Regions from separate parts of the Streptomyces clavifer genome, predicted to be linked through region 3. Evidence: riboswitches for the same ligand, from Rfam matches in the RefSeq annotation. Region 3 holds a riboswitch; each other region holds the start of a gene.

What was found. Region 3 has a riboswitch for cobalamin ahead of cobN (cobaltochelatase subunit CobN). Riboswitches for the same ligand answer to the same signal wherever they lie in the genome.
Region 1: it holds a riboswitch for cobalamin, as region 3 does, so the genes downstream of both, OG927_RS01950 (ABC transporter substrate-binding protein) here and cobN (cobaltochelatase subunit CobN) in region 3, are expected to answer to the same signal.
Region 2: it holds a riboswitch for cobalamin, as region 3 does, so the genes downstream of both, OG927_RS35115 ((2Fe-2S) ferredoxin domain-containing protein) here and cobN (cobaltochelatase subunit CobN) in region 3, are expected to answer to the same signal.
Region 4: it holds a riboswitch for cobalamin, as region 3 does, so the genes downstream of both, OG927_RS04705 (ABC transporter substrate-binding protein) here and cobN (cobaltochelatase subunit CobN) in region 3, are expected to answer to the same signal.

What each region holds. Positions count from the first base shown of each region.
Region 1 is NZ_CP107793.1:454,212-461,590, reverse strand. Features, by position in the region: gene OG927_RS01965 (substrate-binding domain-containing protein) at 1-199, shown strand, start outside; gene OG927_RS01960 (type B 50S ribosomal protein L31) at 439-732, shown strand; gene OG927_RS01955 (acyl-CoA dehydrogenase family protein) at 1,159-3,009, shown strand; cobalamin riboswitch at 3,320-3,506, shown strand; gene OG927_RS01950 (ABC transporter substrate-binding protein) at 3,565-4,608, shown strand; gene OG927_RS01945 (FecCD family ABC transporter permease) at 4,626-5,678, shown strand; gene OG927_RS01940 (ABC transporter ATP-binding protein) at 5,675-6,484, shown strand; gene OG927_RS01935 (PRC and DUF2382 domain-containing protein) at 6,722-7,379, opposite strand, start outside.
Region 2 is NZ_CP107794.1:306,128-313,506, forward strand. Features, by position in the region: gene OG927_RS35100 (cysteine synthase family protein) at 1-692, opposite strand, end outside; gene OG927_RS35105 (GHMP family kinase ATP-binding protein) at 689-1,444, opposite strand; cobalamin riboswitch at 1,786-1,986, opposite strand; gene OG927_RS35110 (ferric reductase-like transmembrane domain-containing protein) at 2,323-3,312, shown strand; cobalamin riboswitch at 3,464-3,586, shown strand; gene OG927_RS35115 ((2Fe-2S) ferredoxin domain-containing protein) at 3,689-4,054, shown strand; gene OG927_RS35120 ((2Fe-2S)-binding protein) at 4,130-4,816, shown strand; partial or broken gene OG927_RS35125 (SAM-dependent methyltransferase) at 4,891-5,028, opposite strand; gene metE (5-methyltetrahydropteroyltriglutamate--homocysteine S-methyltransferase) at 5,155-7,379, opposite strand, start outside.
Region 3 is NZ_CP107793.1:3,930,118-3,937,496, reverse strand. Features, by position in the region: gene cobN (cobaltochelatase subunit CobN) at 1-1,918, opposite strand, end outside; cobalamin riboswitch at 1,951-2,092, opposite strand; gene OG927_RS16975 (cobalamin biosynthesis protein CobG) at 2,222-3,526, shown strand; gene OG927_RS16970 (precorrin-8X methylmutase) at 3,573-4,199, shown strand; gene cobJ (precorrin-3B C(17)-methyltransferase) at 4,196-5,725, shown strand; gene OG927_RS16960 (alpha-1,2-mannosidase) at 5,805-7,340, opposite strand.
Region 4 is NZ_CP107793.1:1,155,584-1,162,962, forward strand. Features, by position in the region: gene OG927_RS04690 (potassium-transporting ATPase subunit C) at 1-302, shown strand, start outside; gene OG927_RS04695 (hypothetical protein) at 718-1,392, shown strand; gene OG927_RS04700 (sigma-70 family RNA polymerase sigma factor) at 1,547-2,233, shown strand; cobalamin riboswitch at 2,371-2,550, shown strand; gene OG927_RS04705 (ABC transporter substrate-binding protein) at 2,581-3,624, shown strand; gene OG927_RS04710 (iron chelate uptake ABC transporter family permease subunit) at 3,627-4,727, shown strand; gene OG927_RS04715 (ABC transporter ATP-binding protein) at 4,724-5,536, shown strand; gene OG927_RS04720 (alpha/beta fold hydrolase) at 5,853-6,764, opposite strand.

The DNA.
Region 1 (7,379 bases), 3.5 Mb from region 3:
GCTGCGGCCGCACATCGTCCTGACGGACATCCGGTCCAACGCCACGCCGCTCGACGAGATCGACGCCCCCGCCTGGTCGGCGGCGGTGCGGGAGGCCGGGACCGTGCCGTGGAACCCGGAACCGGTGTGCAGCCCGCAGGCCCACGCGCGTTTCCTCGGGCTCGTGGCGGACGCGGTGGAGGTGGCGCGGGGCGGCTGACACGGCACACGCGACCGGAGCGCGGACCTGCGGCGCGTGAGGAACGGCGGCGGCACGCGCGGTGGACGAGCGCGCGTCTCGGGGCGCGCGGGCCGGGCGCCGACGACCCGGCGTGGCAGAGGACCGCCGGCCGGCCGCTGCTCCGTACGGACGCGCCGGATCGCGGCCGCCACCTCCGTTCGCGAGGCTGGCCCGGACGCGGGACACGCGATCCCCGTACCCCTAGGGCAGGAGCAGGAATGCAGCAGGACAAGCACCCGTCGTACCGCCCCGTGGTCTTCCGTGACCGTTCCGCCGGCTACGCCTTCCTGACCCGGTCCACCGCGTCGAGTGAACAGACCATCGACTGGGACGACGGCAACAGCTACCCGGTCATCGATGTGGAGATCTCCGCCGAGAGCCACCCGTTCTTCACGGGCAAGGCACGGGTGGTCGACACCGAGGGGCAGGTCGCGAAATTCGAGCGGCGGTACGGCGACGAGGGCGGCCGGACCGATGACGGCAAGGACGAAGGGGGCAAGGGTGCGTCCTGAGTGCTGCCATCGGCCGCCGCTGCCCTTCCGGGCCCGCATCAACCCCGGATCACGCCCCGATGTCACGCTCGGTGACGGGATCGACGTCAACGGAACGGGTCCGGCACGACCGTGCGGGGCGAGGCGCGGAGGCGGGTTGCCGAGGGGTGGATCCACCTCGGACCTGCGGTCATCCGGGTCGGGCGGGAAAAGGCCGGGGTGCTCGCCGCGCGTCCCGGCTCCGTACGGAACGCTGCGGGGCGCAACCGCTCCCCGAAATCCATCACTTCGGGTGACGGTGACGCCCCGCACAGGTGCCGGTTGCCGCCGGTATCGGACGGGACTGCGCGCTCCGTTCGGCCGGGGAGAACACGCAACAGGTCTGACCAGCACATCTGCACCTCAGCGGCTAGTGTCCTCGCCCACGCCCCGGTCGTTTAGATCTGCATGACCGCGACCCTTACCAATACGGCCCCCTCGTCCACGACCGATCAGCTGACCGGCGTCCTCCTCGGCGCCGGCCACCGACGCGAGCACGGATTCTGGCAGCGGCTGATCAGCACAGAACCGTTCCGCCGCCCTGCGGGTGTGACCCCCGAGGAGCGCCTGTCCCTCGCTTACGAACGGCTGCGGATTCTCAACCGCTCCCTCGACAGCGGGGCACGGCTCGCCGCCGACCCGCGCGCGCTCGCCGCCCTGCACGAATGGCTCGGCCCGGTGGATCCCACGCTCACCACCGTGGCGGGCATTCACTACAACCTCTTCCTCGGCAGCCTCCTCGACCACGACGCGGTCGGCCGGCGCGATCTGTCGGACCACCTGGCGATGCGCCGCATCGGCACCTACCTCTGTACGGAAGTCGCGCACGGCAACGACGCGGCGTCCATGGAGACGACCGCGACGTACGACCGCGCACGTGACGGCTTCGTGCTGCACACCCCGAACTCGGGTGCGCAGAAGTTCATGCCCAACACCAGCCCGACGGGCGGCCCGAAGTCCGGGCTGGTCGCCGCGCGCCTGCTGGCCGACGGTGAGGACCACGGGATCCGTCTCTTCCTCGTCCCGCTCACCGACGAGGCGCGGGCCCTGCCGGGCGTGCGCGTCCGGCGCCTGCCCGCCAGGATGGGCAGCCCGGTGGACCACTGCCTGACCTCGTTCGACCAGCTGTTCGTGGAACGGGACGCGTTGCTGGGCGCACAGGACGACGGGCAGGGCGACCTCAGCAGTACGCGGGCGGATCGCCGACGCCGCTTCCTGACCTCCATCGGCCGGGTGATCCCCGGCCGGATCTCCATGAGCGCCTGCGCCGCCGGCTCCGCCCGAGCCACGCTCGCGGTCGCCGTCCGCTACGGCGGGCACCGGATGATCTCCGGTGCCCGGGGCACCCGCACGGTGCCCGTCAACGCCCACCGGACCCACCACGGGCCGCTCGCCTCCGCCCTGGCGACGGTGTTCGCCATGACCCTGCTCCACCGCAGGGCACTGGACCGGTGGGAGGTCTGCACCGAGGAGGACCGCCCGGCGGCGGAGAGGCTCGTCGCCGTCGCCAAGGCGTGGATCACCTGGCAGGCGCGCGACGTCATCGTCCAGTGCCGTGAACGCTGCGGGGCGCAGGCGCTGCTGGAGAACAACGGCATGGCCGAACTGGTCACCGGCGTGGAAGGCGCCATCACCGCGGAGGGGGACAACATCGCCCTGTACACCAAGGCCGCCGCGGAGCTGCTCTTCGCGGCCGACCCCGACCGCTGGGACACCCGGCCCGTCGGTACCGCCGGTGACCTGGCCGATCCGTACTTCCTGGGCCGGCTTTCCGCGGCGGTGGAGGACATCTGGTTCAGCCGCGCCAGGGAGCGGGTGCTGTCGGCGTCCCACGACGACGAGCTCGCACGATGGAACGCGGGCTCCGGGGCCGCGTTGCGCGGAGTCGAGGCCCATGCCTACCGGCAGGCCGCCGAGGCCTTCGCGCAGGCGCGTGCCGGGCTTCCCGAAGGCGCCGCCCGGGAGCGGCTGGCGGAGCTGGAGCGGCTGTTCGCCCTCGAATGGGTGGCCCGCAACAGCGGCGACCTGCTGGCAGCCGGTCTGCTGAGCGCCGATCAGGTCACCCTGCTGCCCGACGCCGTCGAGGAACTGATCGCGGCCGTCGCCGCGCACGCCCCCCTGCTCGTCGAGTCCTTCGCGCTGCCCGCCGAGCTGCTCGCCGACTGGCCGATCGCCGGACCCGGCTACGCCGACGCGTACGACGACCCCGACGGGCCGTGGCGCGCAGGGGCTGCCCTCGCGTCGCCGGGCACGGCGTGAATGCCGCACGGGCCGTCCGCGGGCGACCCGGCGAGGCGGGGCCGGGCCACCGGGGTGTGCGCGAGACCGCGGAGGTCCTCGGCCTGCGTGCCTTGCTGCTGGCGTACTGGGGCACCACGTCCCTGCTCGTCCGCCGTACGGCACCCCGTGCCGGCGACGGCGAATCGGTTCGCCGCACGCGCTGACGGCATGACGGGCAGCCGGTGCGCGCGGTCGCACCCGAGGTGTGCGGCGAGTACGCGCGCCTTCCGCGAGCACCGGCCGGCTCCGTCCCCGGCGGACCACGGCCCCGGGCCGCCGTACCGCTGCGTGATAGCTTGCAGACGCCAGTCGCACTCCACGTGGAGTCAGGGAATCCGGTGAGAATCCGGAGCTGACGCGCAGCGGTGAGGGGGACGGGCGGGGCCACAGCCACTGGGACACCCTCGGGTGCCCCGGGAAGGCGTCCCGTCCGGACGAACCCGAGTCCGAAGACCTGCTGGCACCCCGCTTCCCCACCGGGAGCGGTCTTCCGTACGGGCTTCGCGCAAGAGCCCTGACACGCAGAGGGAATCCGTGCCTTCCATACCCGGTGCCGTACGCCGAACCGTCATGCTCACCGCGGGAATCGTCCTGCTCGGCGCCTGCGGCGCCGAGGGCGGAAGCCCGTCCGGCGCCGCCGAGAAAGGCGGCGCCGGATACCCGGTGACGCTGGAGAACTGCGGACGCACGGTCACGGTCGAGGCCGCGCCGCACCGCGCGGTCTCCCTGAACCAGGGATCGACGGAGATCCTGTTCTCCCTGGGCCTCGCCGACCGGCTCGCGGGCACCGCGACCTGGACCGACCCGGTGATGAAGGGCCTCGAGGAGGCCGACGCCGCGGTGCCCCGCATCGCGGAGAACCAGCCCTCGTCGGAGAAGGTCCTCGACAAGGAACCCGACTTCGTCAGCGCCTCGTTCGAATCGACACTCGGCAAGGGCGGTGTCGCGCCACGCGAGCAGTTCGAGGAACTCGGCGTGCCGACCTACCTCTCGCCCACCGACTGCACGGCCAAGGACAACACCGGCAGCAGCGACGGCTCCCGTACGAAGCCCCTGACCATGGAGAGCGTGTACGACGAAGTCCACGACCTCGCCGAGGTGTTCGGCGTGACGGAGCGGGGCGACGCCCTCGTCGCCGGCCTCCGGGAGCGGATCGAAACGGCGACCGCCGACATCGACGCCTCCGACACCACCCTGCTCTACTGGTTCGCGAACTCCGAGGCCCCCTACCTCGCCGGCTGCTGCGGAGCACCCGGCATCATCACCGAGGAACTCGGCGCGAAGAACGTCTTCGACGACACCCACGAGGAATGGCCCCAGATCAACTGGGAGACCGTCGCCGACCGCAACCCCGACGTCCTCGTCATCGGCGACCTGACCCGCAAGTCGCAGACCGCCGAGAGCGCCGAGAAGAAGATCGAGTTCCTGGAGACCAATCCCGCGACCAAGAACATGGACGCGGTCCGCCACAAGCGTTACGTCCTCCTCAGCGGCCAGGCGATGAACCCGACGATCCGCACCGTCGAGGGCGTGGAGCGCGTCGCCGCCGGGCTGCGCTCGTTCGGGCTCGCGGGGTGACGGTCACCGGAACGGCCGTGGACACAAGCCGGGAGACGGCGCCCGCCACCGGTGCGCGCGTCCTGCGCGACGGCCTCCTGTGGGGCGGCGGGGTCGCCCTGCTGCTCGTGTCCGTCGCGGTCGCCGTCACCATCGGGCCCGCACGCATCTCCGTCCCCGACGTCTGGGCCACGGTGGCCTCCCACCTCGGTCCCGGTGAGGCCCGGCTGAGCCCGATCAGGGACGGCATCATCTGGAACCTGCGCATGCCCCGCACCCTGCTCGCCGCGGTGTGCGGGGCCGGGCTCGCGGTGTGCGGCACGGTGATGCAGTCCCTGCTGCGCAATCCGCTCGCCGACCCGTTCGTCCTCGGTGTCTCCTCCGGGGCGTCCACCGGGGCGGTCGTGGTCGTCGTCCTCGGCGTCGGCGGCGGAGCGGTATCGATCTCCACCGGGGCCTTCGTCGGGGCACTGTGCTCGTTCGCCCTCGTGCTGCTGCTCAGCCACACGCTCGGCGGATCGACCGACCGGGTCGTCCTGGCCGGTGTCGCGGCCATGCAGCTGTTCTCCGCCCTCACCTCGTTCGTCGTGATGACCGCCGCCGACGCCGAACAGACCCGGGGCGTGCTGTTCTGGCTGCTGGGATCCCTGAGCGGGGTGGGCTGGACCGATGTGTGGATGTGCTCCGCGGTGCTCGCCGTGACGCTGCTGATCTGCCTCGGACACGCACGTACGCTCGATGCGTTCGCCTTCGGCCAGGATGCCGCGGCCGCCCTCGGCGTCCATGTCGGCCGCACCAGGATCGTGCTGCTCTGCACGACCGCGCTGCTGACCGCAGCGCTCGTCAGCTCCGCCGGCGCCATCGGGTTCGTCGGCCTCGTCCTGCCGCACGCGGCCCGTGCCCTGACCGGCTCGGGTCACCGGAGGCTGCTGCCGGTCACCGCGCTCGCGGGGGCGGTGTTCCTGGTCTGGGTCGACACCTTGGCCCGGACCGTCCTCGACCCGCAGGAGGTGCCCGTCGGCGTGTTCACCGCCCTCATCGGGGTGCCCGCTTTCGTCCTGGTCCTGTACCGCACGCGGAGGAGTACATGACGGGCAGTGAGGGCGCAGGCCTGCAGGCCGAGCGCGTGACCCGGGAGGCAGGCGGCCGGATCGTCCTCGACGGCGTGAGCATCGCACCTCCGCCCGGAGCCACGGTCGGGCTCCTCGGCCCCAACGGCTCGGGGAAATCGACCCTGTTGCGGGTGATGGCAGGGGTCCTCACGCCGGGCGCGGGCGTCGTCACCCTTGATGGCCGGTCACTCGCGGACACCGGCCGCCGCACCGTCGCCCGGCGCGTGGCCGTGGTCGACCAGCACGCCGTCACCCAGGTCGAGCTGAGCGTGCTGGACGTCATACGCCTCGGCCGCATCCCGCACCGGCGGGCCTGGTCCGCGCCCGGCCCCGAGGACGAGACCGCCGTGCGCGAGGCGCTGGAGCGCACGGGACTGGCCGACCGCGCCGGTCAGTCCTGGCACACCCTGTCCGGGGGTGAACGCCAGCGTGTCCAGATCGCCCGCGCCCTCGCGCAGCAGCCGCGCGAACTCCTGCTGGACGAACCGACGAACCACCTGGACATCCAGCACCAGCTGGAACTGCTGTCCCTGGTCGCGGCGCTGCCGGTCACCGCGGTGATCGCGCTGCACGACCTCAACCTCGCGTCGATGTTCTGCGACCGGGTCACGGTCATGAGGGAGGGCCGCGCGGTGGCCGCGGGAACACCCACGGAGGTGATCACCGAGGAGCTCATCGCGGAGGTCTACGGGGTGCGGGCCGTGGTGACCCCGGACGGGCCCGACGGGCGTCCCTCGGTGCGCTTCCTGCCGGGCTCGACCGCCCGTGCCCCCGGCACCGGGTGAGTCCCGGTGGTCGGGCGGACGGGCGAGCGGGCCACGACCGCGTGGGGCGGGAGCACAGGCTGACGAGGCGGGCGTACCACCCGGCCGGGCCGACACGCTGACGTACAGCCCGTGCTGACGTGTGGGCGAAACGCCCGGACGGGCGCGGGGCAGGGCGTGCGCGAAGGGGCGGGCCCGTATGCCGCCCGGGTCCGCCCCTCTGCTTTCGCGAGGCCTGTCGCCGCTGGGTGAGGGGGGTCAGCGGCGGCGGTCCTGGCCGCGCTCGCCACCCATGTCCTTGCCGTCCGCGTAGTCGATCTTCTCCTTGCGGAGGTCGGCGGAGACTTCCTTCTGCTCGGTGACCCTGTTGGTTTCGAGGCGTACCCGTTCCACCGGGACGGCCTCCTTGCGGACGGTGGCGCGCTCGGCGTGCAGGGTGACCTCGACATCCTGTTCGCCGATGTTCGTCGTTCCGGTCGACTTCTCGTCCGGCCGCAGAGGCTCGCGCACCACGCGCACCTCCTCGTGGGACACGGGCACCGTCCGGCTGACGTGCTCGGTCACGACGTACTTGTGCAGGTGTGCCTTTCCGCTCTCGTACTCCTCCGTACCGACGAGGAGCTGTTCCTCGGAACGGACCATCTCCTCCCGGCCCGCGGCACCCGCGGCGGAGCGTTCGGCTCCGGCTCCGGCGAGCGGACGTGACGTGGAGGACGTCTCCGTGTCACGGTGCCTGCCCATGCCGGCGCCCTCGGTGGCCGCGGCGCCCGGCGCGCCGGCCGTGGTCGCCCTGCCGGTTCCGGAGGTGCGGGCCGTTCCCGCCGCTGCTCCGGCTCCCGCTCCCGCCCCGGCGGCGCCCATGGCTGCCGTTCCGGTGCCGGACGTGGTGCGTGCGTCCCCGCCCGCTCCCGCGTTG
Region 2 (7,379 bases), on a different replicon from region 3:
GCGTCGTAGAGGTGGTGGTGCACGTTGTCGAAGACGATCGACGACCCGATCCCGGCGATGATGGCCTCCGGGTCGTGGTGGTCCTGGCTGCCGAACGTGACGCTGCCGAACGGCTGTACTCCCACAAGACGCACCGTGGGGTCGTCCCTTCGCAGGTGTTCCACGACCCCGCCGGTCGATGCGCCGGATCCCACGCCGCCGACAACGGTCAGCGGCCGGCCGGGAACTGCTGCCGCTATGAGGTCGGCGACGTCGTGGTACCCGAGATAGTGGATGTCGTCGTGGTACTGGCGCATCCAGTGGTGGTCGGGACGGTCCGCGAGGATCTCCTTCACCCGGCGTACGCGTAGTTCCTGGTCGAGTTTCAGGTCTTCCGAAGGCCTGACCTGCTCCACCACCGCGCCGAGGATCTCCAACTGGGCGAGCGTGGTGACGTCCACGGTGGTGGAGGCGACGATGCGGCACCTCAGGCCGTAACGGTGGCAGGCCAGCGCGAGGGCGTAGGCATAGATACCGCTGGAGCTGTCGATCAGGGTCTGGCCGGTGCGGATGGTGCCTCGGCCGAGGAGATGCCGGACGGCCGCCAGGGCCGAGTAGATCTTCATCGACTCGAAGCGGATCAGAATCACACGGTCGGTGAGCCGGACGAGGTCGGGCATCCTGAGGGCGTCGGCGATGTGGGGGTGGATCATCCGTAACCTCCTTGGACGAATGAGCACTGGTAGCCGAGCGAATGGAAGAAGGCGGAGAGTTCCGACTTGCGGTGCGCACCGAGGCGGCGCGGGAAGAGGTAACCGATCAGGCAGCCGGTATGGGCGACGAAGATCCCGTCCGCGCCGAACCGTTCGCGGTGGGTGAGCATGCTGTGGAAGGTGGCCTTGGGAAGCACCTCCTGGGACAGCGTGGCGCTGACCGTCGCCGCGCGGGCCACGGCTGCCGGGTCGGAGGAGTCGAAGCCCTTCAGGAGGGCGGTCAGGCAGCGTTCGTACTCTTCTCCGCGCCTTCGGTAGTGCTCCAGAAGCGAGGCGGAGACGGCCTCGGTGTCCACCGTTCCGGGTTCGGTGACGAACGCGGTGTGGAAGCCGAAGCCCGTGCCCAGGCGCCGGACCACCCGGTGCCGGCCACTGAGGTGGAGGGCGAACTCATCGAGGAACACGCTGTCGGCCCGCTCGATCTCCGCAAGGACGGCGAGGACCACCTGCTGGTCGTAGGGAAGGGCGAAGAGCTGGAACAGGCAACGCAGCGTGGCGACGATGTCGGCGGTCGAGCTCGCCATCCCCACACCCACCCGGAGGTCGGAGTGGGTGCTCCAGAGGCCGGTCGGCAGCGTGAGCCCGTAGTGGTCCAGGAAGAGGCGGGCCGCCGTAGCGGACTTGACCGCGAGCACCGATGGGTCCGGTGGGTCGGTGCCCGGTGTGAAGTGGACCCAGGAGTGGCGGTCCACGGGAAAGGACACCAAAGCTATGTCCGGTGCGGCGGCCGCGCGAAGAGGGCCCTGGTACAACTCACCCAAGGTGCCGTGGCAGACGCCCGACACGGTGGGGCGCGCCGGACTGTGCTTCTCGCGGGGTTCCCCGGCGTGGGGCAGCGCTGCTCCCCCCGGATACACCGGCGGTGAACGATCGGTCCCATGGCGGGGGTGACAGGTCATACGCACGGTCGTCACATCGCTCTCCTCCTGGTCACGAGCCATCAACACCGACCGGGGAGGAGACGCGGCAATGCTGTGCCGTGCAACCGTCCGTACCGCCAACCCAGTCCTCGAGGTCACCGAGCACAGCCCGTGCAAGCACGGGCGCAGTGGCAGGTCTCCGGACTCGTGGGCGCACCTACCGGAAACCGGGGCACGTAGCAGCCGTCGCCTCTGCCGGATCTCCACGGATCCGGTGGTGCGACGGCTCTTCCTCCCACTCACCGTTGCGGGACAGTCCCGGACTCTCACCGGGTTCCCTCTTGCGTCGCGACACCGGACATCCGGATGGCTATGCGCCGCGAACCGACTGCGGAGCCCACAGTAGGTGCGCTCGCGGCGTCGCGACAGAGGCACACGGAGGGTTGTCCAGATGCGGTGGGTTACTGGACAGCGCTGAGGGACGTCTGAGGACGGAGCGATCGAGGAGACTGCGGTGGCGTCCTTCTCCGCTCTTCTCCTGCCGGAAGTCCGCAAGGACGGAACGCCCACCGGGCAGGGATGAGGCCAAGGGCCGCCTCGGTGTTCTGGCCGGAATGAGCCTCGCTGCCTCCGGCGTCTCAAGCGACACTGATCTCTCCTACGACACATGCGCACCGCCCTTCGGCGGCCGGTGCCTGAGGGGCCCAGGGATGCTGTCAGAGACGACGCCGGATGACGAAGGGACGCCTGAACCGCCCGCCCGCGACCGGCGTGCCGCAGGCCGTGTCACCCTGCGCGCCGACCTGTGGGCCGTGCTGCCCGAGGCGGGTGTCGCGTTCGCCGTCACGGCGGCGGTGTTCGTTCTCCTGTACGTGCGTGTGGAGTCGGGTGACTCCGCGACGGTGGCGGTCATGCCGTTCATGGCCGATGCCGGAACGTACTGGATGTACCTGCTGAGCCAGGCGTTCGGCTGGTCGGCGTTGTTGTGGGCATGGGGCACGGTCATGCTCGGACTGCTCTTGTCCGGGCAGCGCCCTGCCTGGCTGCCCGGATCCCCCCAGGCATTGGAGCGCTGGCACCGCACCACGAGTCTGACCACGATGGCGTTGATGTTCGCGCATGCGCTGATGTTCGCGGCTGAACTCGTCCGGTACGAGGCCGCACTGGGGTGGGCGGAGCGCCTGTGGGTGGGCTTCGCGGACTCGTTCGTGCCTGGCTGGTACGACTCGGGAACCGGCCGGATCGCCATTCCGATCGGGCAGGGAGCCCTGTACCTCGCGATCCCGCTCGGCCTGCTCTTTTACGTCAGGCATCGCATCGGCGCCAACACCTGGCGTCGGCTGCACCGTTTCGTGATCGTCGTGTATGTGCTCAGCGTGTGGCACACGCTGTTGTACGGCACGAACGTCTGGTACGGCGAGTGGCCGCGTACGGTGCTGTGGCTGCTGCAACTGCCGGTCGCCGTCCTGCTGGTGGTGCGGTTGACACGGCCGGCCCGGCGGGCGGAACGGCTCAGCCCCTCAGGGTGGCGGTCGGGCAGAGCGTCCATGCCGGGCTGGGCGCTCCGGGCCGCGGGACGCGTGGCTGCAGCGGCCGTCGTCCTCGGGCTGGTCGCCGTGGTGGCTTCGGGTCACGATGGAGGGCGGGAGCGACCGGCCGAGGCGCCCTCGACCGCCCCGCATGCCCCGGAGGGCGAGTGAGGGGAGCGGTGGACCGCGGATCCCGGAGAGGGCGCCCACCCTCGGACAGCGGCGACCGGACGAACGACCTGTCAGCTGACCGGTGCTCCCGGCGGCCGCGGTGGGAGTTCGTCGGATGCGATGATGGCCCGTGACAGGGCGACGGCGGTCCGAGGAAGCCGGTGAGATTCCGGCGCGGTCCCGCCACTGTGATCGGCGAGCGGATCCCGGCAATTCCACTGCCCACGTGGGTGGGAAGGACGGGACGAGCACTGACCCGAGAGCCAGGAGACTCACGCGGTCGCCTCCTCCACGAACGCCGGGGCGGAGCTCCCCGGGGAGAGAGCGGTTCAGCGTGCCTGAAAAGCCGGACGAAGGAACCTCGGACCACTCCGCTGTGGCAGGAAAGGCGGCCGAGCCGGTTCCGTGCCGGATCGTCGTCTGCCGGGACTGTTGCTGCGGCACCGCCAAGGTGAGCGGAATCGATCACGCAGCGCAGACGGCGCGTCTGCGTGCCGAGGCCCCTGTACGTGTCTCCGCCTGCCTCGACGTGTGCGACCAGGCCAATGTCGTCGTGGTGCAGCCCTCCGCTGTCGGCCGGGCAGCCGGTGCCCGGCCGGTATGGCTGGGGCTGGTGAATGATCCCCGAGCGACCGAAGACATAGCGGCCTGGGTACGTGCCGGTGGTCCTGGTGTAGCTCCGCGACCGGAGATTCTCGATCTGTACGCCTGCCTGCCGCCGAGGCGCCGCACGAGCGCCTGAGATGTCGCTCGCATCGATATTGCTTCGTCCAGGCCGCCCCTGCAGGGTGCCCTTTCTCCCAAGGAGGCAATCCCCGTGAGCGAACCCGTTCGCGCACCCGCGGCCGTTGTGGCAGCGGCTCTGGACGATGCGGCATCCATCGGCGGCTTCTTCGCCCTGCGCGTCGGAGGCGGCGACGAAGGCTGGCGTCCCGTGGACCACTTCTACAGCCGCGGCTTCACCGACCTGTCCACCGCCGTCGCCACCCGATACCGCACCGACGAGTTGCGCGTCGGAGTCTCCATCGCTCACCTCGGACACGCTGCCCGTCTCTGGTCGCCGGCCCTGGCCTGTGCGCTCCTGGGCGGAGTCGTCCCAGACTTCGGCGCATTGCAGCGCGCTGACGACAGCTCGCAGCTCAGGCTGCCCGAGCCCGCCGGCTGGCACGTCGACCCGCTCCCGGACATGACCGGAACTCTGTACGCCCAGGTGATGCACCACCTGGACGCTCTTCGCGCCGGCCTGCGGGTCAAGGTCGCTCCACGCCTCCTCGACGGTAACGCAGCGTCCGCGTTGGCCGGTTCTGCCGGCGTGCTGCTGGCTGCCCATCCACACCTGCGTGGTCCGCTCAGCGCACTCGTGCCGGAGCTGCTCAGCAGGGGTCGGCTGGCCGGAACAGGGCACCTGACCGGGCCTGGCCTGACCTTCCGCCGTCGTAGCTGCTGCCTCTACTACCGCACTCCGACAGGCTCGCAGTGCGGGGACTGCTGTTTCGCGGCCTGAACCAGGCTATCCGCCATGATGGAGGCGACCGCAGCCCGCCTGGGTACGCACGCCCTGGTGGCATTCGGTCGACTGGCCTTAGCATGCGAGCCCTTGCCTAGAACGAAGAAGGCATCCGCTCTGCGCATGGCCTTGACGGCGGCCAACGTCAGATGGTCGGGGTCACCGGCTCCGATGCCGATGACCTGAAGCTGCCGGAGCTCGGTACTCATCCGGTGGTATTCCTCCCATGAGGCGTCCTGGCCTTCAGCAGACCGCAGATATCGCTGCGGCTGTGCACTGCGTGCTGCGCCGTTGCCGGGGCGCCTGCGGGCGCCCCGGCCTTCGGAGCCCTCCGATCAGGAGGTGGGCAGTTCGCCTCGGACCGTGCGGGCCGCTGCCACGAGGTTCTCCAGGGACGCCTTGGTCTCGGACCAACCGCGGGTCTTGAGACCGCAGTCCGGGTTGACCCACAGCCGCTCCGCCGGGATGGCCTTCAGCCCCTTACGGAGCAGGGCGGCCGCTTCCTCGGTGCTCGGCACCCGGGGGGAGTGGATGTCGTACACGCCGGGCCCCGCCTCGCGCGGGTATCCGTGCTCCGCCAGTTCCCGGGCGACCTGCATGTGGGAGCGGGCAGCCTCCAGGCTGATGACGTCGGCGTCGAGGTCGTCGATGGCCTGGACGATGTCACCGAACTCGGCATAGCACATGTGGGTGTGGATCTGGGTGTCCGGCCGTACGCCGCCGGTGGTGAGGCGGAACGACTCCGTCGCCCACGCCAGATAGGCCGCGTGGTCCGCGGCCCGCAGCGGCAGCGTCTCGCGCAGCGCGGGCTCGTCGACCTGGATGACCGACGTCCCCGCGGCCTCCAGGTCGTTCACCTCGTCGCGCAGGGCGAGGGCGACCTGGCGGGCGGTGTCGCCGAGCGGCTGGTCGTCGCGTACGAAGGACCAGGCGAGCATGGTGACCGGGCCGGTGAGCATGCCCTTGACGGGCCGCTCGGTGAGGGACTGTGCGTACGTCGTCCAGCGCACCGTCATCGGCGCGGGGCGGGAGATGTCGCCGGCCAGGACCGGCGGGCGGACGTAGCGGGTGCCGTAGGACTGCACCCAGCCGTGCTGCGTGGCGAGGTACCCCGTCAGCTGCTCCGCGAAGTACTGCACCATGTCGTTGCGTTCGGCCTCACCGTGCACCAGGACGTCCAGGCCGGTCTTCTCCTGGAAGGCGATCACCTCCTGGATCTCGGCTTTGATGCGCTCCTCGTACCCGGCCGCGTCGATCCTGCCAGCGCGCAGGTCGGCGCGCGCGGTACGGAGTTCATCGGTCTGCGGAAACGAACCGATGGTGGTCGTCGGCAGCAGGGGAAGCCCGAGGTGCGCGCGCTGGGCGGCGGCCCGCTCCTCGTACGGCTGGGAGCGGCGGCCGTCGGCGTCGGTGATGGCGGCGGCCCTGGTCCGTACCGCCGGGTCGCGGGTCAGGGGAGAGCCGGAGCGGGAGGCGAGGTCGGCGCGGTTGGCAGCGATCTCGGTGGTCACCGCGCCGGTGCCTTGGGCCAGCGCCTTGGCCAGCGTGACGATCTCGGCGGTCTTTTGACGGGCGAAGGCCAGCCAGCGCAGGACCTGCGGCTCGATGTCCCGTTCGGCGGCGGTGTCGAGGGGGACGTGCAGCAGGGAGCAGGAAGCGGCCACATCGACCCGGTCGGCGAGGCCGAGGAGTGTGGCGAGAGTGGCCAGGGACTTCTCGTAGTCGTTGATCCAGATGTTACGTCCGTTGACGACGCCGGCGACGAGCCGCTTGCCCGGGAGCCCGCCGGCAGCGGCGAGGTCTTCGAGGTTGGCCGCCGCCGCATCGGTGAAGTCCAGCGCCAGGCCCTCGACCGGGGCTTTGGCCAGGACGGTGAGAGCGTCGCCGAGCCGGTCGAAGTAGGACGCGACGAGCAACTTGGGCCGGTCGGTGAGGGCGCCGAGGTCCCGGTAGGTGCGGGCGGCGGCGTTCAGCTCGGCCGGGGTGCGGTCCTGGACGAGGGCGGGCTCGTCGAGCTGCACCCACTCGGCGCCGCCGGCGCGGAGATCGGCGAGGACCTCCGCGTAGACCGGAAGGAGCCGGTCGAGCAGGGTGAGCGGTTCGAAGTCGGCCGCCACGCCGGGGGCGGGCTTGGCGAGCAGGAGATAGGTGACCGGGCCGACGAGTACGGGCCGGGCGCTGTGTCCGAGCGCGAGGGCTTCCTTGAACTCGGTGACCTGCTTGGTGGAGTCCGCGGTGAACACGGTGTCGGGGCCGAGCTCGGGCACGAGGTAGTGGTAGTTGGTGTCGAACCACTTGGTCATCTCCAGCGGGGCGACGTCCTGCGTTCCGCGCGCCATCGCGAAGTAGCCGTCGAGCGCGTCGGCATGGACGGCCTCCCGGTGCCGCTGCGGGACGGCGCCGACCATGACACTGGTGTCCAGGACGTGGTCGTAGTACGAGAAGTCTCCGGTGGGGAGCTCATGGGCGCCGGCGTCCGCCAGTTGCTGCCAGTTGGACCGACGCAGCTCTGCTGCCGTCTGCTGAAGGACGTCGGCGGTGATCCGGCCCTTCCAGTAGC
Region 3 (7,379 bases):
GCCGGCCTTCGAGACCCAGGTCGTGGTCGAGCTTGGCGGCCTGGATGAGCGTCCAGATCTGGGCGCGGACCGCCGGGAGCTTGGCCGGGTCCATCGCGGCGATCTGGGCGTGCTCGTCCAGGAGTTGTTCCAGTCGGGCGATGTCGCCGTAGCTGTCGGCGCGGGCCATCGGCGGCACGAGGTGGTCGACCAGGGTGGCGTGCACCCGGCGCTTGGCCTGGGTGCCCTCTCCCGGGTCGTTCACCAGGAACGGGTAGACGAGGGGGAGGTCGCCGAGCGCCGCGTCGGGGCCGCAGGCGGCGGACAGGCCGGCGTTCTTGCCGGGCAGCCACTCCAGGTTGCCGTGCTTGCCGAGGTGGATCATCGCGTCGGCGCCGAAGCCGTTGTCGTCGGCGGACGCGGCGATCCAGCGGTACGCGGCCAGGTAGTGGTGCGAGGGCGGCAGGTCCGGGTCGTGGTAGATCGCGATCGGGTTCTCACCGAAACCGCGCGGCGGCTGGATGAGGATCAGGAGATTGCCGCGGCGCAGGGCGGCGAGCACGATGTCGCCCTCGGGGTTGCGGGACCGGTCGAGGAACATCTCGCCGGGGGCCGGGCCCCAGTGGTGCTCGACGGCCTCGCGGAGCTCGGCGGGCAGTGTGGCGAACCAGCGGCGGTAGTCGGCGGCGGGGATGCGGACCGGGTTGCGGGCCAGCTGCTCCTCGGTGAGCCACTCCTGGTCGTGGCCGCCGGCCTCGATCAGTGCGTAGATCAGCTCGTCGCCGTCGCCGGAGACCAGCCCGGGGATCTCCTCCTCGGGCCCGAAGTCGTAACCCTCGGCCCGGAGCCTGCGCAGCAGGGCGACGGCGCTGGCGGGGGTGTCGAGACCGACCGCGTTGCCGATGCGGGAGTGCTTCGTCGGGTAGGCGGACAGGACGAGCGCGATCCGCTTCTCGGCGGCCGGGATGTGGCGGAGCCGGGCGTGCCGTACGGCGATTCCGGCGACCCGGGCCGCGCGCTCGGTGTCGGCGACGTAGGCGGGCAGGCCGTCCTCGTCGATCTCCTTGAAGGAGAACGGCACCGTGATCAGGCGGCCGTCGAACTCCGGCACCGCGATCTGGGTGGCGGCGTCCAGCGGGGAGACGCCCTCGTCGTTCTCCTCCCAGGCGGCGCGGGGGCTGGTGAGGCAGAGCGCCTGGAGGACGGGCACGTCGAGGCCGGTGAGGGCGCCGGCGTCCCAGGACTCGTCGTCGCCCCCCGCGGAGGCGGTGGCGGGCTTGGTGCCGCCGGCGGCGAGGACGGTGGTCACGATGGCGTCGGCGGCCCGGAGTTCGTCGATGAGCTCGGGCTCGGGGGTGCGGAGCGAGGCGACGTACAGCGGGAGGGGGCGGGCCCCGGCGTCCTCCACGGCGGCGCAGAGCGCTTCCACGAAGTCGGTGTTCCCGCTCATGTGGTGGGCGCGGTAGTAGAGCACCGCGATGGTGGGCCCGGTGACGCCCTCACGGGTCTTCCGCTCCAGCGGGCCCCACGCGGGGGCCGGGGCGGGCGGCTCGAAGCCGTGGCCGGTGAGCAGCACCGTGTCGGAGAGGAACCGGGCGAGCTGTTCCAGGTTGGCCGGGCCGCCGTGCGCGAGGTAGGCGTGCGCCTCGGCGGCGATGCCGATCGGGACGGTGGACGCGGCCATCAGCTGGGCGTCCGGGGCCTGTTCACCGGTCAGCACGACGACGGGGCGGCCGGTCGCCAGCACCTGGTCGAGCCCGTCCTGCCAGGCGCGTACGCCGCCGAGGAGACGTACGACGACGAGGTCGGTGCCGTCCAGCAGCGCGGGAAGGTCCTGGAGCGGGAGCCGGGACGGGTTGGCGTACCGGAAGCCGACAGGTCCACCGGAGGCACGGGCGCTCAGCAGGTCGGTGTCGGACGTCGACAGGAGCAGGATCATGCGGGGTCAGGCCTTCCTCGGGGTGTCCACGCCCCGGGCGGTGTCGGACGGCAGGAGTTCCTGACTCGCCCGGTCGTGGACCGGGCTCACAGTGGCGGGACCGCGCCGGAATCTCACCGGGCTTCCTCCCATGTCGCCGTCTGGCGATGGCGGACCGAACGGACCGCCGCTAGGCATAGTAGGCCGCAGGTGGGCGGGTGTGACCAGGGCCCCTGACGCGGCTGGGCCGGGATGGGGCGCGGCCCCGCCGGGATGTCCTGCAGCTCACAGTGACCGCAGGGCTGTGCCACGGTCACGGTGGGTATGCTCGCCGCCATGTCCGCATCCTCCAGTTCGCCCCGGTCTCCGGGCGACGCGTGTGCCCGGAGCAGTGGTGACGCCTGCCCCGGGACACTGCGTCTGCACCGTGCGGACGACGGTGCGCTGGCGCGGGTCCGCATACCCGGCGGGGTGCTGACCGCGGCCGGGGCGGACACGCTCCTGGACGCCGCACTGCGGCTGGGCGACGGTGAGTTGCATCTCACGTCGCGCGGCAACGTCCAACTGCGCGGCCTCGCCCCGGACTGCGGTCCGGAACTGGCCCGGCTGCTGAGCGGGGCCGGACTCCTTCCCTCCGAACGCCACGAGCGGGTACGCAACTTCGTCGCCTCCCCCCTCTCCGGTCTCGACGGTCTCGGGTCCGCGGACGTCGGGCCGTGGCTGACCGAGCTCGACCGGCTCGTCTGCGGCAGCGACCGCGCCGCGGACCTCTCCGGCCGGTTCCTCTTCGCGCTCGACGACGGCCGCGGAGACGTCGACGCCCTCGGCGCCGACCTCGCCCTGCTGGCCCGTACCGGCGAGACCGCGTTGCTGCGCGTCGGACCCACGGACGCCGTCCTCCGCCTGCCGGCCGACGACGGCCCGCGTGCCGCCCTCCTCGCCGCCGGGGCGTTCCTGGACGCGGCCCGCCCGACCGGGGCCTGGCGGGTGAAGGACCTGCCCGACGACGAGGCGTCCGCCCTGTCCGGCGCCGTCGTCCGACGCCTGCGGGACGCCGGGATCCCCGCCGCGCCGGACCGTCACCCCCGCCCGTCCGGCGCCCGCCCCCCGGCCCCCGGGCCCGTGCGGGGCCGGGGCCACGAGGTCGCGCTCTCCGTCGGCGTACCGCTGGGGCGGCTGGACCGGGAGCAGTGGCGGCTCCTGTCGGGCTCCGGCGAGCTGAGGCTCACCCCGTGGCGCGGCGCCGTCGTCTCCCGCGTCGTCCCCGAGCGGGTGGACGGCCTGCTCGGCGCCCTCTCCGGGGCCGGGCTGATCGTCGGCCCGGGCTCCGCGTGGGCCGGTGTCGGGGCGTGCATCGGGCAGCCCGGCTGCGCGAAGTCACTGGCCGACGTACGGGCCCAGGCGGGGGCCGCCGTCGGACCGGCGGGACGGCTCCCTGTGTACTGGTCCGGGTGCGAACGCCGGTGCGGCCATCCGCACGGGGAGTGGATCGACGTGGTCGCCACCCCCGCAGGACACCGGATCTCCCATGTGCGGGGGGACCGGACCACCCCGGCGGCGACCGTCCGGGACGACCCGGCCGCGCTCGCCGCCGCCGTGGCGGCGGCACGCGACGCCCGTACCGCCTGACCACCCAGTACCCGAAGCACCCCTGAAGAAAGAAAGCGACAGCACTGTGCACCAGTACGAGAAGGACGGACCGGCGATCTACCGCCAGTCCTTCGCCACCATCCGCGCGGAGGCGGATCTGGCCGGGCTGCCCGCCGACGTGAGCCAGGTCGCCGTCCGCATGATCCACGCCTGCGGCATGGTCGATCTCGTACGCGATCTCGCCTTCTCGCCGAACGCCGTGGCCGACGCCCGCGCGGCGCTCCGCTCCGGTGCGCCGATCCTGTGCGACGTGGCCATGGTCGCCAGCGGTGTCACCCGCAAGCGCCTGCCCGCGGACAACGACGTGATCTGCACCCTGTCCGACCCGGCCGTCCCCGGGCTGGCCGCGAAGCTCGGCACCACCCGCAGCGCCGCCGCCCTGGAGCTGTGGCGCGACCGGATGGAGGGGGCCGTCGTCGCCGTCGGCAACGCACCCACCGCGCTCTTCCGCCTGCTGGAGATGATCGAGGACGGTGCTCCCCGCCCGGCCGCCGTCATCGGTGTGCCGGTCGGCTTCATCGGGGCCGCCGAGTCCAAGGAGGCCCTGGCCGTCCACACGTCCGGCCTGGAGCACCTGATCGTGCGCGGCCGGCGCGGCGGCAGCGCCCTGGCGGCCGCCGCCCTCAACGCGATCGCCAGCGAGGAGGAGTGAGCGTGAGCGAGCAGCAGAGCACCGGAGGCACCGGGCGGCTGTACGGTGTCGGGCTCGGCCCCGGTGACCCGGCCCTGATGACCGTGCGGGCCGTACAGATCATCGCCGAGGCCGATGTCGTCGCGTACCACTCCGCCCGCCACGGCCGTTCCATCGCCCGCTCGATCGCGGCGCAGCACATCCGCGCCGACCACATCGAAGAGGCACTGGTCTACCCCCTCACGACGGAGACCACGGACCACCCCGGCGGCTACCGGGGCGCACTGGACGAGTTCTACACCGAGGCCGCGGCCCGGCTCGCCGTGCACCTCGACGCCGGACGCACCGTCGCCGTGCTCGCCGAGGGCGACCCGCTCTTCTACGGCTCGTACCAGCACATGCACAAGCGGCTCGCGCACCGTTACGCCACCGAGGTCGTCCCCGGCGTCACGTCGGTCAGCGCCGCCGCCGCCCGGCTCGGCACGCCGCTCGTCGAGGGCGAGGAGGTGCTGACGATCCTGCCCGGCACGCTGCCGGAGGAGGAGCTGACGGCACGTCTGGCGGCCACGGACTCCGCGGTGGTGATGAAGCTGGGCCGTACGTTCCCCGCCGTGCGCCGCGCGTTCGAGGCGTCCGGGCGGCTGCCCGAGGCGCGGTACGTGGAGCGGGCCACGATGGCCGGGGAGCGCACCGGCGACCTGGCGGACACGGACGCCGACTCGGTGCCGTACTTCGCGGTCGCGGTGCTGCCCAGCAGGATCGACGCGCCCCGCCCCGCACCGTCGGCGGCCCCGGGCACCGGTGAGGTCGTCGTCGTCGGCACCGGCCCCGCGGGACCACTGTGGCTGACGCCCGAGACGCGGGGGGCGCTGGCCGCCGCCGACGACCTCGTCGGCTACACGACGTATCTGGACCGGGTCCCGGTCCGCCCGGGGCAGCAGCGCCACGGCTCCGACAACAAGGTCGAGTCGGAGCGCGCCGAATTCGCCCTGGACCTGGCACGCCGGGGACGCCGTGTGGCCGTCGTGTCCGGCGGCGACCCGGGGGTCTTCGCCATGGCGACGGCCGTGCTGGAAGTGGCCTCGCAGGACGCGTACACGGACATAGCGGTGCGGGTGCTGCCCGGGGTGACCGCGGCCAACGCCGCAGCCGCCCGCGCGGGTGCTCCGCTGGGCCACGACTACGCCACCCTCTCGCTCTCGGACCGGCTCAAGCCCTGGGAGGTCATCGCCGAGCGGCTGCGCGCCGCCGCGACGGCCGACCTGGTCCTGGCGCTCTACAACCCCGGCTCCCGCAGCCGGACCTGGCAGGTCGGCAAGGCCCGGGACCTGCTGCTGGAACACCGCTCCCCGGACACCCCCGTGGTGCTCGGGCGTGATGTCGGCGGGCCGGCGGAGAGCGTGCGCACGGTGCGGCTCGCCGATCTCGATCCGGCCGAGGTCGACATGCGGACGATCCTGATCGTGGGTTCCTCGCAGACCCGTTGGGTGCGACGGGGCGACGGCCGGCAGATCGTCTGGACGCCGCGCCGCTACCCGGAGGGCTGACGGAGCCCTCCGGACACCGCCCGGGCCGGCCGCGCCGGGCGGTGTCCGGGCGGCCGGGCCGAAGCGGTGCCCGGACGGATCAGCGGTCCCGGACCGAGTCCGCCAGCCTGCCGATGGACCGGGCCGCCTCGGCCAGGCTGCGGGCCGCCTGCTCCAGCTCCACGGCGAGGCGGGCCGTCCGCTCGCGCTCCGCGGCGTCGTCCGGGGTGGCGAGGGCCGTGCCCCGGTATCCGATGGGGCCCTCGTCGTGCCGCTGGTAGTAGCCGCTGAAGTGGTCCGAGGTGACTCCGGCGAACCGCACACCGGAGAGCTGTATCTCGCCCGCGCCCCCGTTGCCGGTGATGTCGAGGCGGTAGCGGGAGTAGGCCACCGGGGCGGCACCGATCCGGAAACGCCTGCTCTCGAAGCGCCCGGTGAAGCTCTCCCCGGCCCGGGAGTCCAGCTCCGTCCAGCGGATGCCGTCCTGCGAGCCGAGCAGGGTCCAGTCCCGGGGATCACGGTCCGGGAAGTCGTTGGCGGTCGTCAGCGTGTAGCCGGTGAGGGCGAGGGGCCGGCCGAACGCGAAATCCACGGTGGCTTCGCACGAGCCGGCCAGCCACTTCGCCCGGGAGTCCCGGAGCAGATTCGTCGCCACCTCCCCGACCTCCTCGAACTCGTCGCTGACGTCGACGACCGTCGCCCCCGCGGTCACGTCCGGCGCGTCCCCCGCCCCCGAACGCCCGGTGGCGATGCTCAGCCCGGCCACACCGGAGTTGCCCCGCTGGTCACGCCAGGTCACCCGCTCCACGGGGCCGGAACCGTCCTCCACCAGGATCCGCAGCTCGCCGGAGTCGTGCCAGCCGCCGCCCCACCCCTCCTCGGTGCGGAAGCGGTGCACACGGACGCCCTCGGTCCCCTCCGGGAACGCCCCGCGCCCGATGACGCGGCCACGGAACTCGGCGAGAGTGCCGTCGGCGGCGCGGTGGTGGCCGTGGAAGTCGGACATGTTCGACTGGAAGCTGATCGCCGACTCCGCGCCGTTCTGCCCGCGCCATCCCAGCTGGGCGGGCAGCGACTGCTCACCCCGGTCGACGTGGAACAGCAGCCGGGGGCCGGGCCGCCAGTCCGAGGTGAACGGCAGACGCCGCTCCGTCGTGTAGGTGAAGACCGTGTCCCGGGCAGCCGCCGCGGCCATCGCGCGCTCGGAACGGCCGCGCTCGTACACGGAGTCGAGCGTGACGCGGTAGAGCCAGAGCATGCTGCGCGCGTCGGCCCCCGTGCGTATCTCCAGCGTGTTGGTACCCGGCCTCAGCAGCTCGCCCGGCACGGCGAAGACGTTGTCCTGCGGCAGGTCGCCGCCACCGGGCACGGTGAGCCCCTCCGTCAGCACCTTCCCGTTCAGCAGCAGGTCGACCGGCGCGTGTCCGGGGGACCCGCCCAGCTTGGAGACCAGCGCGGTGACCTTGAGCGTCGCCTCGAGGATCTGCTCCGCACCGTCCACCTCGAAGTCGAGCTCGGTGCTCGCGTCGGCCCCCATCACCAGGTGTGACGGTGCCTCATGGCAGTCGCGGTACCTGATCCCGGCATTGGACACGCTGACCGGCGTGGCGGAGAAGTCGGCGAACGTCGGTTGCATGGGGGGCTCCTGAGCCTTCGTCACGCCGGTTCGAGGCGT
Region 4 (7,379 bases), 2.8 Mb from region 3:
GGGTGACGGACGCCAAGGAGGCCGTGGTCGCGGACAACACGGCGGAGGGCTACCGGCCCCGGCCCTCGGAGGTCCCGGCGGACGCCGTCACCTCCTCCGGCTCCGGACTCGACCCGCACATCTCCCCCGCGTACGCGCGGCTCCAGGTGCACCGGGTGGCCGAGAGGAACCACCTCGAGGTCCACCAGGTCGAGCAACTCGTGAGGGACGGCACCGAGGGCCGGACGCTCGGCTTCATGGGTGAGCCACGCGTCAACGTGCTCAGGCTCAACATCGGTCTGAAGGAGTTGGCCGGGGGCTGACGCCGCGGGTCCGGAGCCGGGGCCGGCGGGACGCCTCACATCCCGCCGGCCCCGGCTCCTCCGGTTCGCCGAGACCCCCGCCCTCCGGCACCCGCCCTCCGGCACCCGGCACCCGGCACCCGGCACCCGGTACCCGGTACCCGGCAGGCTCTCCTGGTCCGGTCGCCGTACGTCGCGGGCCGGGTGCCGCGGCGCACGGTGTGCCCCGGGACGAGGGTGAGGCCCTGCCGCACGTCGGCGGTACGCGCCGGCCCCACGCCGAGCGGGTCACGTCCGAACACGCGGGCCGGAGCGGGCCGGTGGGCAGAACCGGCTGACGGGCCGGAAAGTCCGCACACTCCCCCTGGTGTCCGGGACGGGATGCGAGGATGAGCGCGCCATGACTCCCGGCCGGTGCTGTCGCGCGGTGAGGGCTGTGGTGTTCGCAGCCGCCTGCGTGCTGCTCACCGCCCTCGGCCACATCGTCATGTCCGCGACTGCCGTCCCCTGGTGGGTCCTGGCCGTCGCTGTCGCCGCGACGGCCGCGGCAGCCTGGGTGTTCACCCGCCGGGAGCGCGGACTGCTCTTCGTCGCCTCCGCGGCGGTCGTGGTCCAGGCGGTCCTGCACAGTGCCTTCTCGCTGGCCCAGGCAGCGGTCCGTCCCTCGCTGCCGGACGGTGCCTCGTTCGCTCGGCGGTGGACCCGGTACCTGCTCTGCGAGACGCACGGATCCGCCCCCGCGGGGATGGCCGTACCCGGTGCCGGGGAGATGCACCACCCCGGCCCGGACGGCCTGATGGACCACGCGGTGATGTCCGCCGGACACGACATGGCCGGCCTGTCCCCCACCGGGATGCTCGCCGCCCACCTGCTGGCCGCCCTGTTGTGCGGCCTCTGGCTGGCGTGCGGGGAGCGGGCCGTCTTCCGTCTGCTGCGCGCCTGCGCGGGATGGCTGGTCGCTCCGTTCCGGCTCGTTCTCCATCTGCCCGTGCCAGCCGACCGGCCGCGCGTCCGTGCCCGGCGTTCCCACCGGGCTCATCCGCTGCGCCAGTTGCTGCTCGTCCACATCGTCGGCACCCGGGGTCCGCCGTCCCGGATCGCTGTCATCTGACAGCCGATCCCCGACCGGCGCCCGGGACCGACCCCGGCGCGCCCCGGGCACGGCGCGGCCGCCTCCGGCCGCGTCGTCCACAGCACCGGCCCCGCCCACGTGCGGGACGATCCCGGATTCCCGGACCACCGGAATCCCGGAAGGACATCAGGCGATGACCCCTGCCCTGCCCCCACCCCCGGCCACCGGGAAGAGAACGCCGCGGGACCCGCACGGCGCCGACGAACGGGTCACGTGCCTGGCCCTGGCCGCACGTTCCGGGGACGCGGAGGCCGTGGACCGCTTCATACGCGCCCTGCACCACGACGTACGGCGCTACGTCGCCTTCCTGAGCCCCGACCCCCAGGCGGCGGACGACCTCACCCAGGACACCTTCCTGCGCGCGCTGGGAAGCCTTCACCGGTTCGAGGGGCGCTCCTCGGCACGCACCTGGCTGCTCTCCATCGCCCGGCGCACCGTCGTGGACAGCCTTCGGCATGCCGCCGCCAGGCCCAGACTGGCAGACCGCCACGACTGGCAGTCGGCGGCCGAACGGTCGCAGCCGCGCGGTCTGCCCGGCTTCGACGACGGCATCGCTCTGGCCGATCTCCTGGCGGCGGTCCCCGCCGAGCGACGCGAAGCGTTCGTCCTCACCCAGCTCCTGGGGCTTCGCTACGCGGAGGCCGCCGCGGTCACGGGCACTCCCGTCGGAACCGTGCGTTCACGTGTCGCCCGCGCCCGGTCCGCGCTGGTCGAACTGCTGAGGGAGGCCGAGGCCCCAGCGGCTCGCCCCTCCGGGACGGGCCACGGCGGGACGGGCGGCGCTCCGCGTCCGGTGCCCGAGGCTGCCACGGCGGCCTGAACGCCACCTCCCCGGGGCACCGGCAGGCCCGCCTGCCGGTGCCCCGGAGGTCGCGCGTACGTCCCCACGGTTCACCGCGGGCACCATGAGGGGGGCGTGGCGAACGTCTCGGGCCTGCCATGTTTCCGCCTCGCCGGGGAGACGTACTATCACCTGGTCATCACCGCGACGGGAGACAGGAAGCCGGTGCGATTCCGGCACGGTCCCGCCACTGTAACCGGGGAGTTCCCCTCGAACGGCTGCCGCGCACCGCCGCGGTCAGGCCGGGGGAACGTCGATCCGGGAGTCAGCACACTGGCCTGTCGCGGGCCCATTCCGAGGAGCGCGGACTCCCCAGGAGGCTCTACGTGTACGACGGCATGCCCCGTCCCCTGTTCTCCCCCTCCTCCCGCCCGCGACGCCGTGCGCTGCGCGCCGCGGCGCTGGCCGGGGCACTGTCGGCGACCCTGCTGGCCGGCTGCGGCACGGCCGACGACGGCGCCCGGGACCGGAGGGCTTCGGCGTCGTCCGCGAAGGGCTTCCCGGTCACCGTCGACAACTGCGGTACCCGCACCACGTACGACGGGCCGCCGTCCCGGGTGGTCACCGTTCACCAGCACCCGGCGGAGCTGATGCTGGCCCTCGGGCTCCGTGACCGGATGGTGGGGACCGCCTTCCCGGACTCCGCGGTCCTGCCCGAACTCCGGAAGGACTTCGAGGCGGTTCCCGAACTGGCGGAGAAGGAGCCGTCCTTCGAGACGCTCCTGAACGCCGAGCCCGACTTCGTCTACGGCGGCTACGGCAGCGCGTTCGCCGAGAACGAGGGCCGGTCCCGCAAGGCGTTCGCCGATGCGGGCATCGACACCTACCTCAACCGCGAGTACTGCGGGAAGAAGAGGGTGTCGATGAAGGACGCCTACGACGAGATCCTGACCGTCGGCAGCATCTTCGGTGTGCGGGACCGGGCCGAGAAGCTCGTGGCCGATCTGCGGGAACGCGTCGACGGGACCAGCCGGACGGTGGAGGGCGTCTCCCCGGTGTCCGTCTTCGTGTACGACAGCGGCGACAAGTCGGCGTTCACGGCGGGCGGCAAGGGCCTGGGCACCGAGATCATCGCGCTGGCCGGAGGCCGGAACGTCTTCGCGGACCTCGACGACGTCTTCGGGGACGTCTCCTGGGAACAGGTGGTCGCCCGCGAGCCCGAGGTCATCGCGATCTACGACTACGCGGGTGCGGGCAGCGTGGCGGAGAAGAAGAGGTTCCTGCTCTCGCAGCCCGCCCTCGCCGACGTCCCCGCCGTACGGAACAAGCGGTTCGTGGTGCTTCCGCTGACCGCGACGCTGGTCGGCATCCGCCCGCCGCACGCGGTCGAGGACCTGGCCCGCGGGCTGCATCCCGAGTCCTTCCGGTGACGGTGCCGGCCGAGGCCGGGGCTGCGCCCGCCGTTCGTACGGGCCGCCGGGAGCGTCTGCGCTCACGGGCCTTCGCGCCCACGCTGATCTGCCTCGGCCTGCTGCTCGTGGTCTCCCTGACCGCGGGCCTGGCCATCGGTTCGGTGCACGTGCCGCCGGGCGAGGTCTGGGGCATCGTGACGCACGCGTTCGGCGGTGAACTGGCCGAACCGACCTGGTCCCGGGCGCGCGAGACGATCGTCCTCGACGTGCGGGCGCCCCGGGTGCTGCTCGGCGCGGTGACGGGCGCCGGTCTCGCGGTGGTGGGCACCGCCATGCAGGCACTGGTGCGCAACCCGCTCGCCGAGCCGTATCTGCTGGGCGTCTCCTCCGGAGCCTCGCTGGGCGCCGTCGCCGTGATCGTGTTCGGTGTGAGCCTGGCCGGGCCGGTGCCGCTGTCGGCTGCGGCGTTCGTGGGCGCCCTGCTCACCCTGCTGCTCGTGTACTCGACGGCCCGCGCCGGAGGGCGTATCACCTCGGTCCGGCTGGTGCTGTCGGGAGTGGCGGTGGCGGCGGTGCTCACAGCCGTGACGGACCTGCTGCTCCTGACCGCCGGGCGGGGCAACGAGGCACGGACGGTGCTCGCCTGGACCCTGGGCGGACTGGGCGGCGTGCAGTGGTCCACGCTGTGGCTGCCCGGTACGGCGCTGCTGCTGGGCATCGGCGTCCTGCTGGTGCGGGCCCGGTCGCTGAACCTGCTGCTGACGGGCGAGGAGGCGGCCACGACGATGGGGCTGGACGTGGCCCGCTTCCGGGTCCGGATGTTCGTCGTGCTGTCCCTCGTCACCGGCGTCCTGGTGGCGGCGGCCGGCCCCATCGGCTTCGTCGGACTCATGCTTCCGCACATCGTGCGGCTCTTCGTGGGCGGTGACCACCGCAGGGTGCTGCCGACGGCGGCACTGGCCGGGGCGGTGTTCCTCGTCTGGGCCGACATCGCGGCGCGCACGGTCGCCGCCCCGATGGAGATCCCCGTCGGCGTCCTCACCGCGCTGTGCGGCGGGCCCTTCTTCCTGTGGCTGCTGCGCCGGGACGCCCGACGGAACACCGACCGAGGAGTGGGATGACCGCGGCCGAACTCGCCGTCGAGAACGTCACGCTGACCGCCGGCGCGTACCGGCTGGTGCGCGGGGTGTCCCTGACCGCGCGCCCCGGTGAGGTGGTCGGCCTGGTCGGCCCCAACGGCAGCGGCAAGTCCAGCCTCCTGCGCGCCGTCTACCGCGTCCTGCGTCCCGATTCCGGCCGGGTACGGGTGGACGGGGCCGACGCCTGGTCCCTGCCCGTGCGCCGGCTGGCCCGCACGCTGGCCTCCGTGGTGCAGGAGCCGGGCGCCGACTTCGACCTGACCGTGCGGGAGGTCGTCGCCATGGGGCGTACCCCCCACAAGCGGCTGTTCGACGGCGACACCGCGGAGGACGCGCGCATCATCGACACGGCTCTCGCGTCGGTGGACGCCACCCAGCTGACGACGCGTTCCTTCGACCGGCTCTCCGGAGGTGAGCGCCAGCGCGTGCTCATCGCCCGCGCCCTGGCGCAGCAGCCCGGCCTACTGGTGCTCGACGAGCCGACCAACCACCTGGACATCAGGCACCAGTTGGAGGTCCTGGGTGTGCTCAGGCGGCTGCCGGCCACCGTCCTGGTCGCGCTGCACGACCTGAACCTGGCGGCCTACTACTGCGACCGCCTCTACGTCCTGCGCGAGGGTGAGGTCGTCGCTTCGGGACCGCCGGCGGCGGTGCTCACCCCCGGGCTGCTGGCCGAGGTGTACGGCGTGGCGAGCGAGGTCGCCGTCCATCCGCGGACCGGGGCGCCGCAGGTGACCTTCCTGCCGGGAGAACCCCGAGAATCCGGCCGCGGTGGCGCGACAATGCACTGAGCCTCCGCCAACGTGAAGCCACTGGTCAAAGGGCTGGCGTGACAGTCTTTCGGGGTCTCAGCTGGTCGTGGGCGGCCGCCTATCGTGTAGATCATTTGTCAGCCGTTCGCTTGAGGTCCGTCAGGACGGGGGCGGGCAGGTGGTGGCCGTCGTTCGCTGACCGACGGACTTGGCCAAAGCTCTGCGGGCGCGACCACAGTGTGAGCATCTCGAATTCCGCAACCACCAGGCCGTGAACAGCAGCTTCACGGGGCGCTCTGCGTACTGTTCGTGGAGGAGGCCACTGCGGACCTGCGGGAAGACCGGATCCCGGCGGTCACTGTTGTGCGGCGAACGCGGCTTCGATTTCCTTGATCACGAGGTCGGGACGGTCCGTCGGCACCTCATGGGAAGTGCCCTTGGCGGTAACGAGCGTCCGGTTCGGCGCCTCCTGGGCGAACGCGGCGGCGGCGTCACGCCAGCGCTGGGCGTCCTCGGGAGACCTGGCGAACGGAGTCCTCTCGGAAACCATGACCGTAACCGGCACCGAAGCCGGCCACACCACCTTGTGGAATGCCTGGTGTGCTGCGGCGAAACCCTCCGCGGTGGAGATGAGCTGGCGGTTCTCCGGCTTCTCGGGATCCTTCTTCGCCGCGTCGACCTCCGGCTGAGTCCCGGCTACGAGACGGGGGATCTCCTCGTCCGTGAAGAACTGCGGGAGGTTGGCGTCGACCAGCACTGCACCGGAGAGCATCTCCGGGTTGTCCTGGGCGAGGTAGTTGGCGATCTCACCGGCCTGGGAGTGAGAGACCAGGGTCACGTCCTTGGTGACGCCCAGTTTCTTGAGTCCCGCCTTGAGGTCGCTGACGGCGCTCTCGACCTTCCACGCGCCGGGCACCACGTCGCTCTCGCCGAGACCGGCCCGGTCGTACGTGATGACGGTGGCCCCGGTGGCCGCGTGCACCCTGGGGACGATGTCCTTCCACTGCGAGGAGTCCTCACCGCCGCCCGAGTCCAGGACGATGGTGGAGCCGTTGCCCTGGGTGACGTAAAAGGCCAAACGGTGACCACCGTTGTCGACCATGTGAAGCTTCGCTTCGGCCGCCTTGGCGGAGCCCGGGGTGGCGGACGAGGTGGCGGACGACGAGGCCGTGGGGCTCGGGGCGTTGTCGCTGCAGGCTGTGAGGCCGCCGGCGGCCAAGGCCAGCAAGGCGAGGGATGACAGAACGCGGTACGTGGAACGGCTCATACGGGGGGTGTGGGACACGGCTGATCCTTCGACGGCTTGAGGGCGCTGTGGTACCTGTCCCATCATTCGAAAACCTGCCTGCCCACAGAATCCGGCTGGCACGTCTATAGGTGGTGCGGTTGAGGCCAGGGAGCGTGGTGGGGTTAACCCCGGAGCGCGCCACGGTCGCCGGGCGCTCCGGCGCCGGGCCGGTGGCCGGCCGTGCGCAGCCCGTGGCTGCGCACGATCGTCGAGAACCTCACGCAGAGCACCTCGGCCGACCTCTTCTAGGCGTCTGACAATCGAACAGCGCCAGACTCTCGTGCCTCCCGAAGTGGTCGACATCCGCTGTCCGATCTCGGGGTCTGGCCCAAGTTGTGGGAGCCGACTACTCGTTGTAGCTCTTGGTTTTTGTGGCGGAGGTTCGCAAGTCGCCTTGAGTTCGCTCCTTGTATGGCTGATGTGCTCGACATTCGGTCGCCGCGAACGAAGATCCGTCTCCAGCACAGGAGCCGTTGTTCCCGTCGAACACGAAGGTCGTGATCACGTCCGCCGAGACGGACGGCGAGGCGATACGTATCGAGGCACGATGCACCGCAAGCGACGCTCGTTGCCCGGCCTGCGGAGACTGGTCGG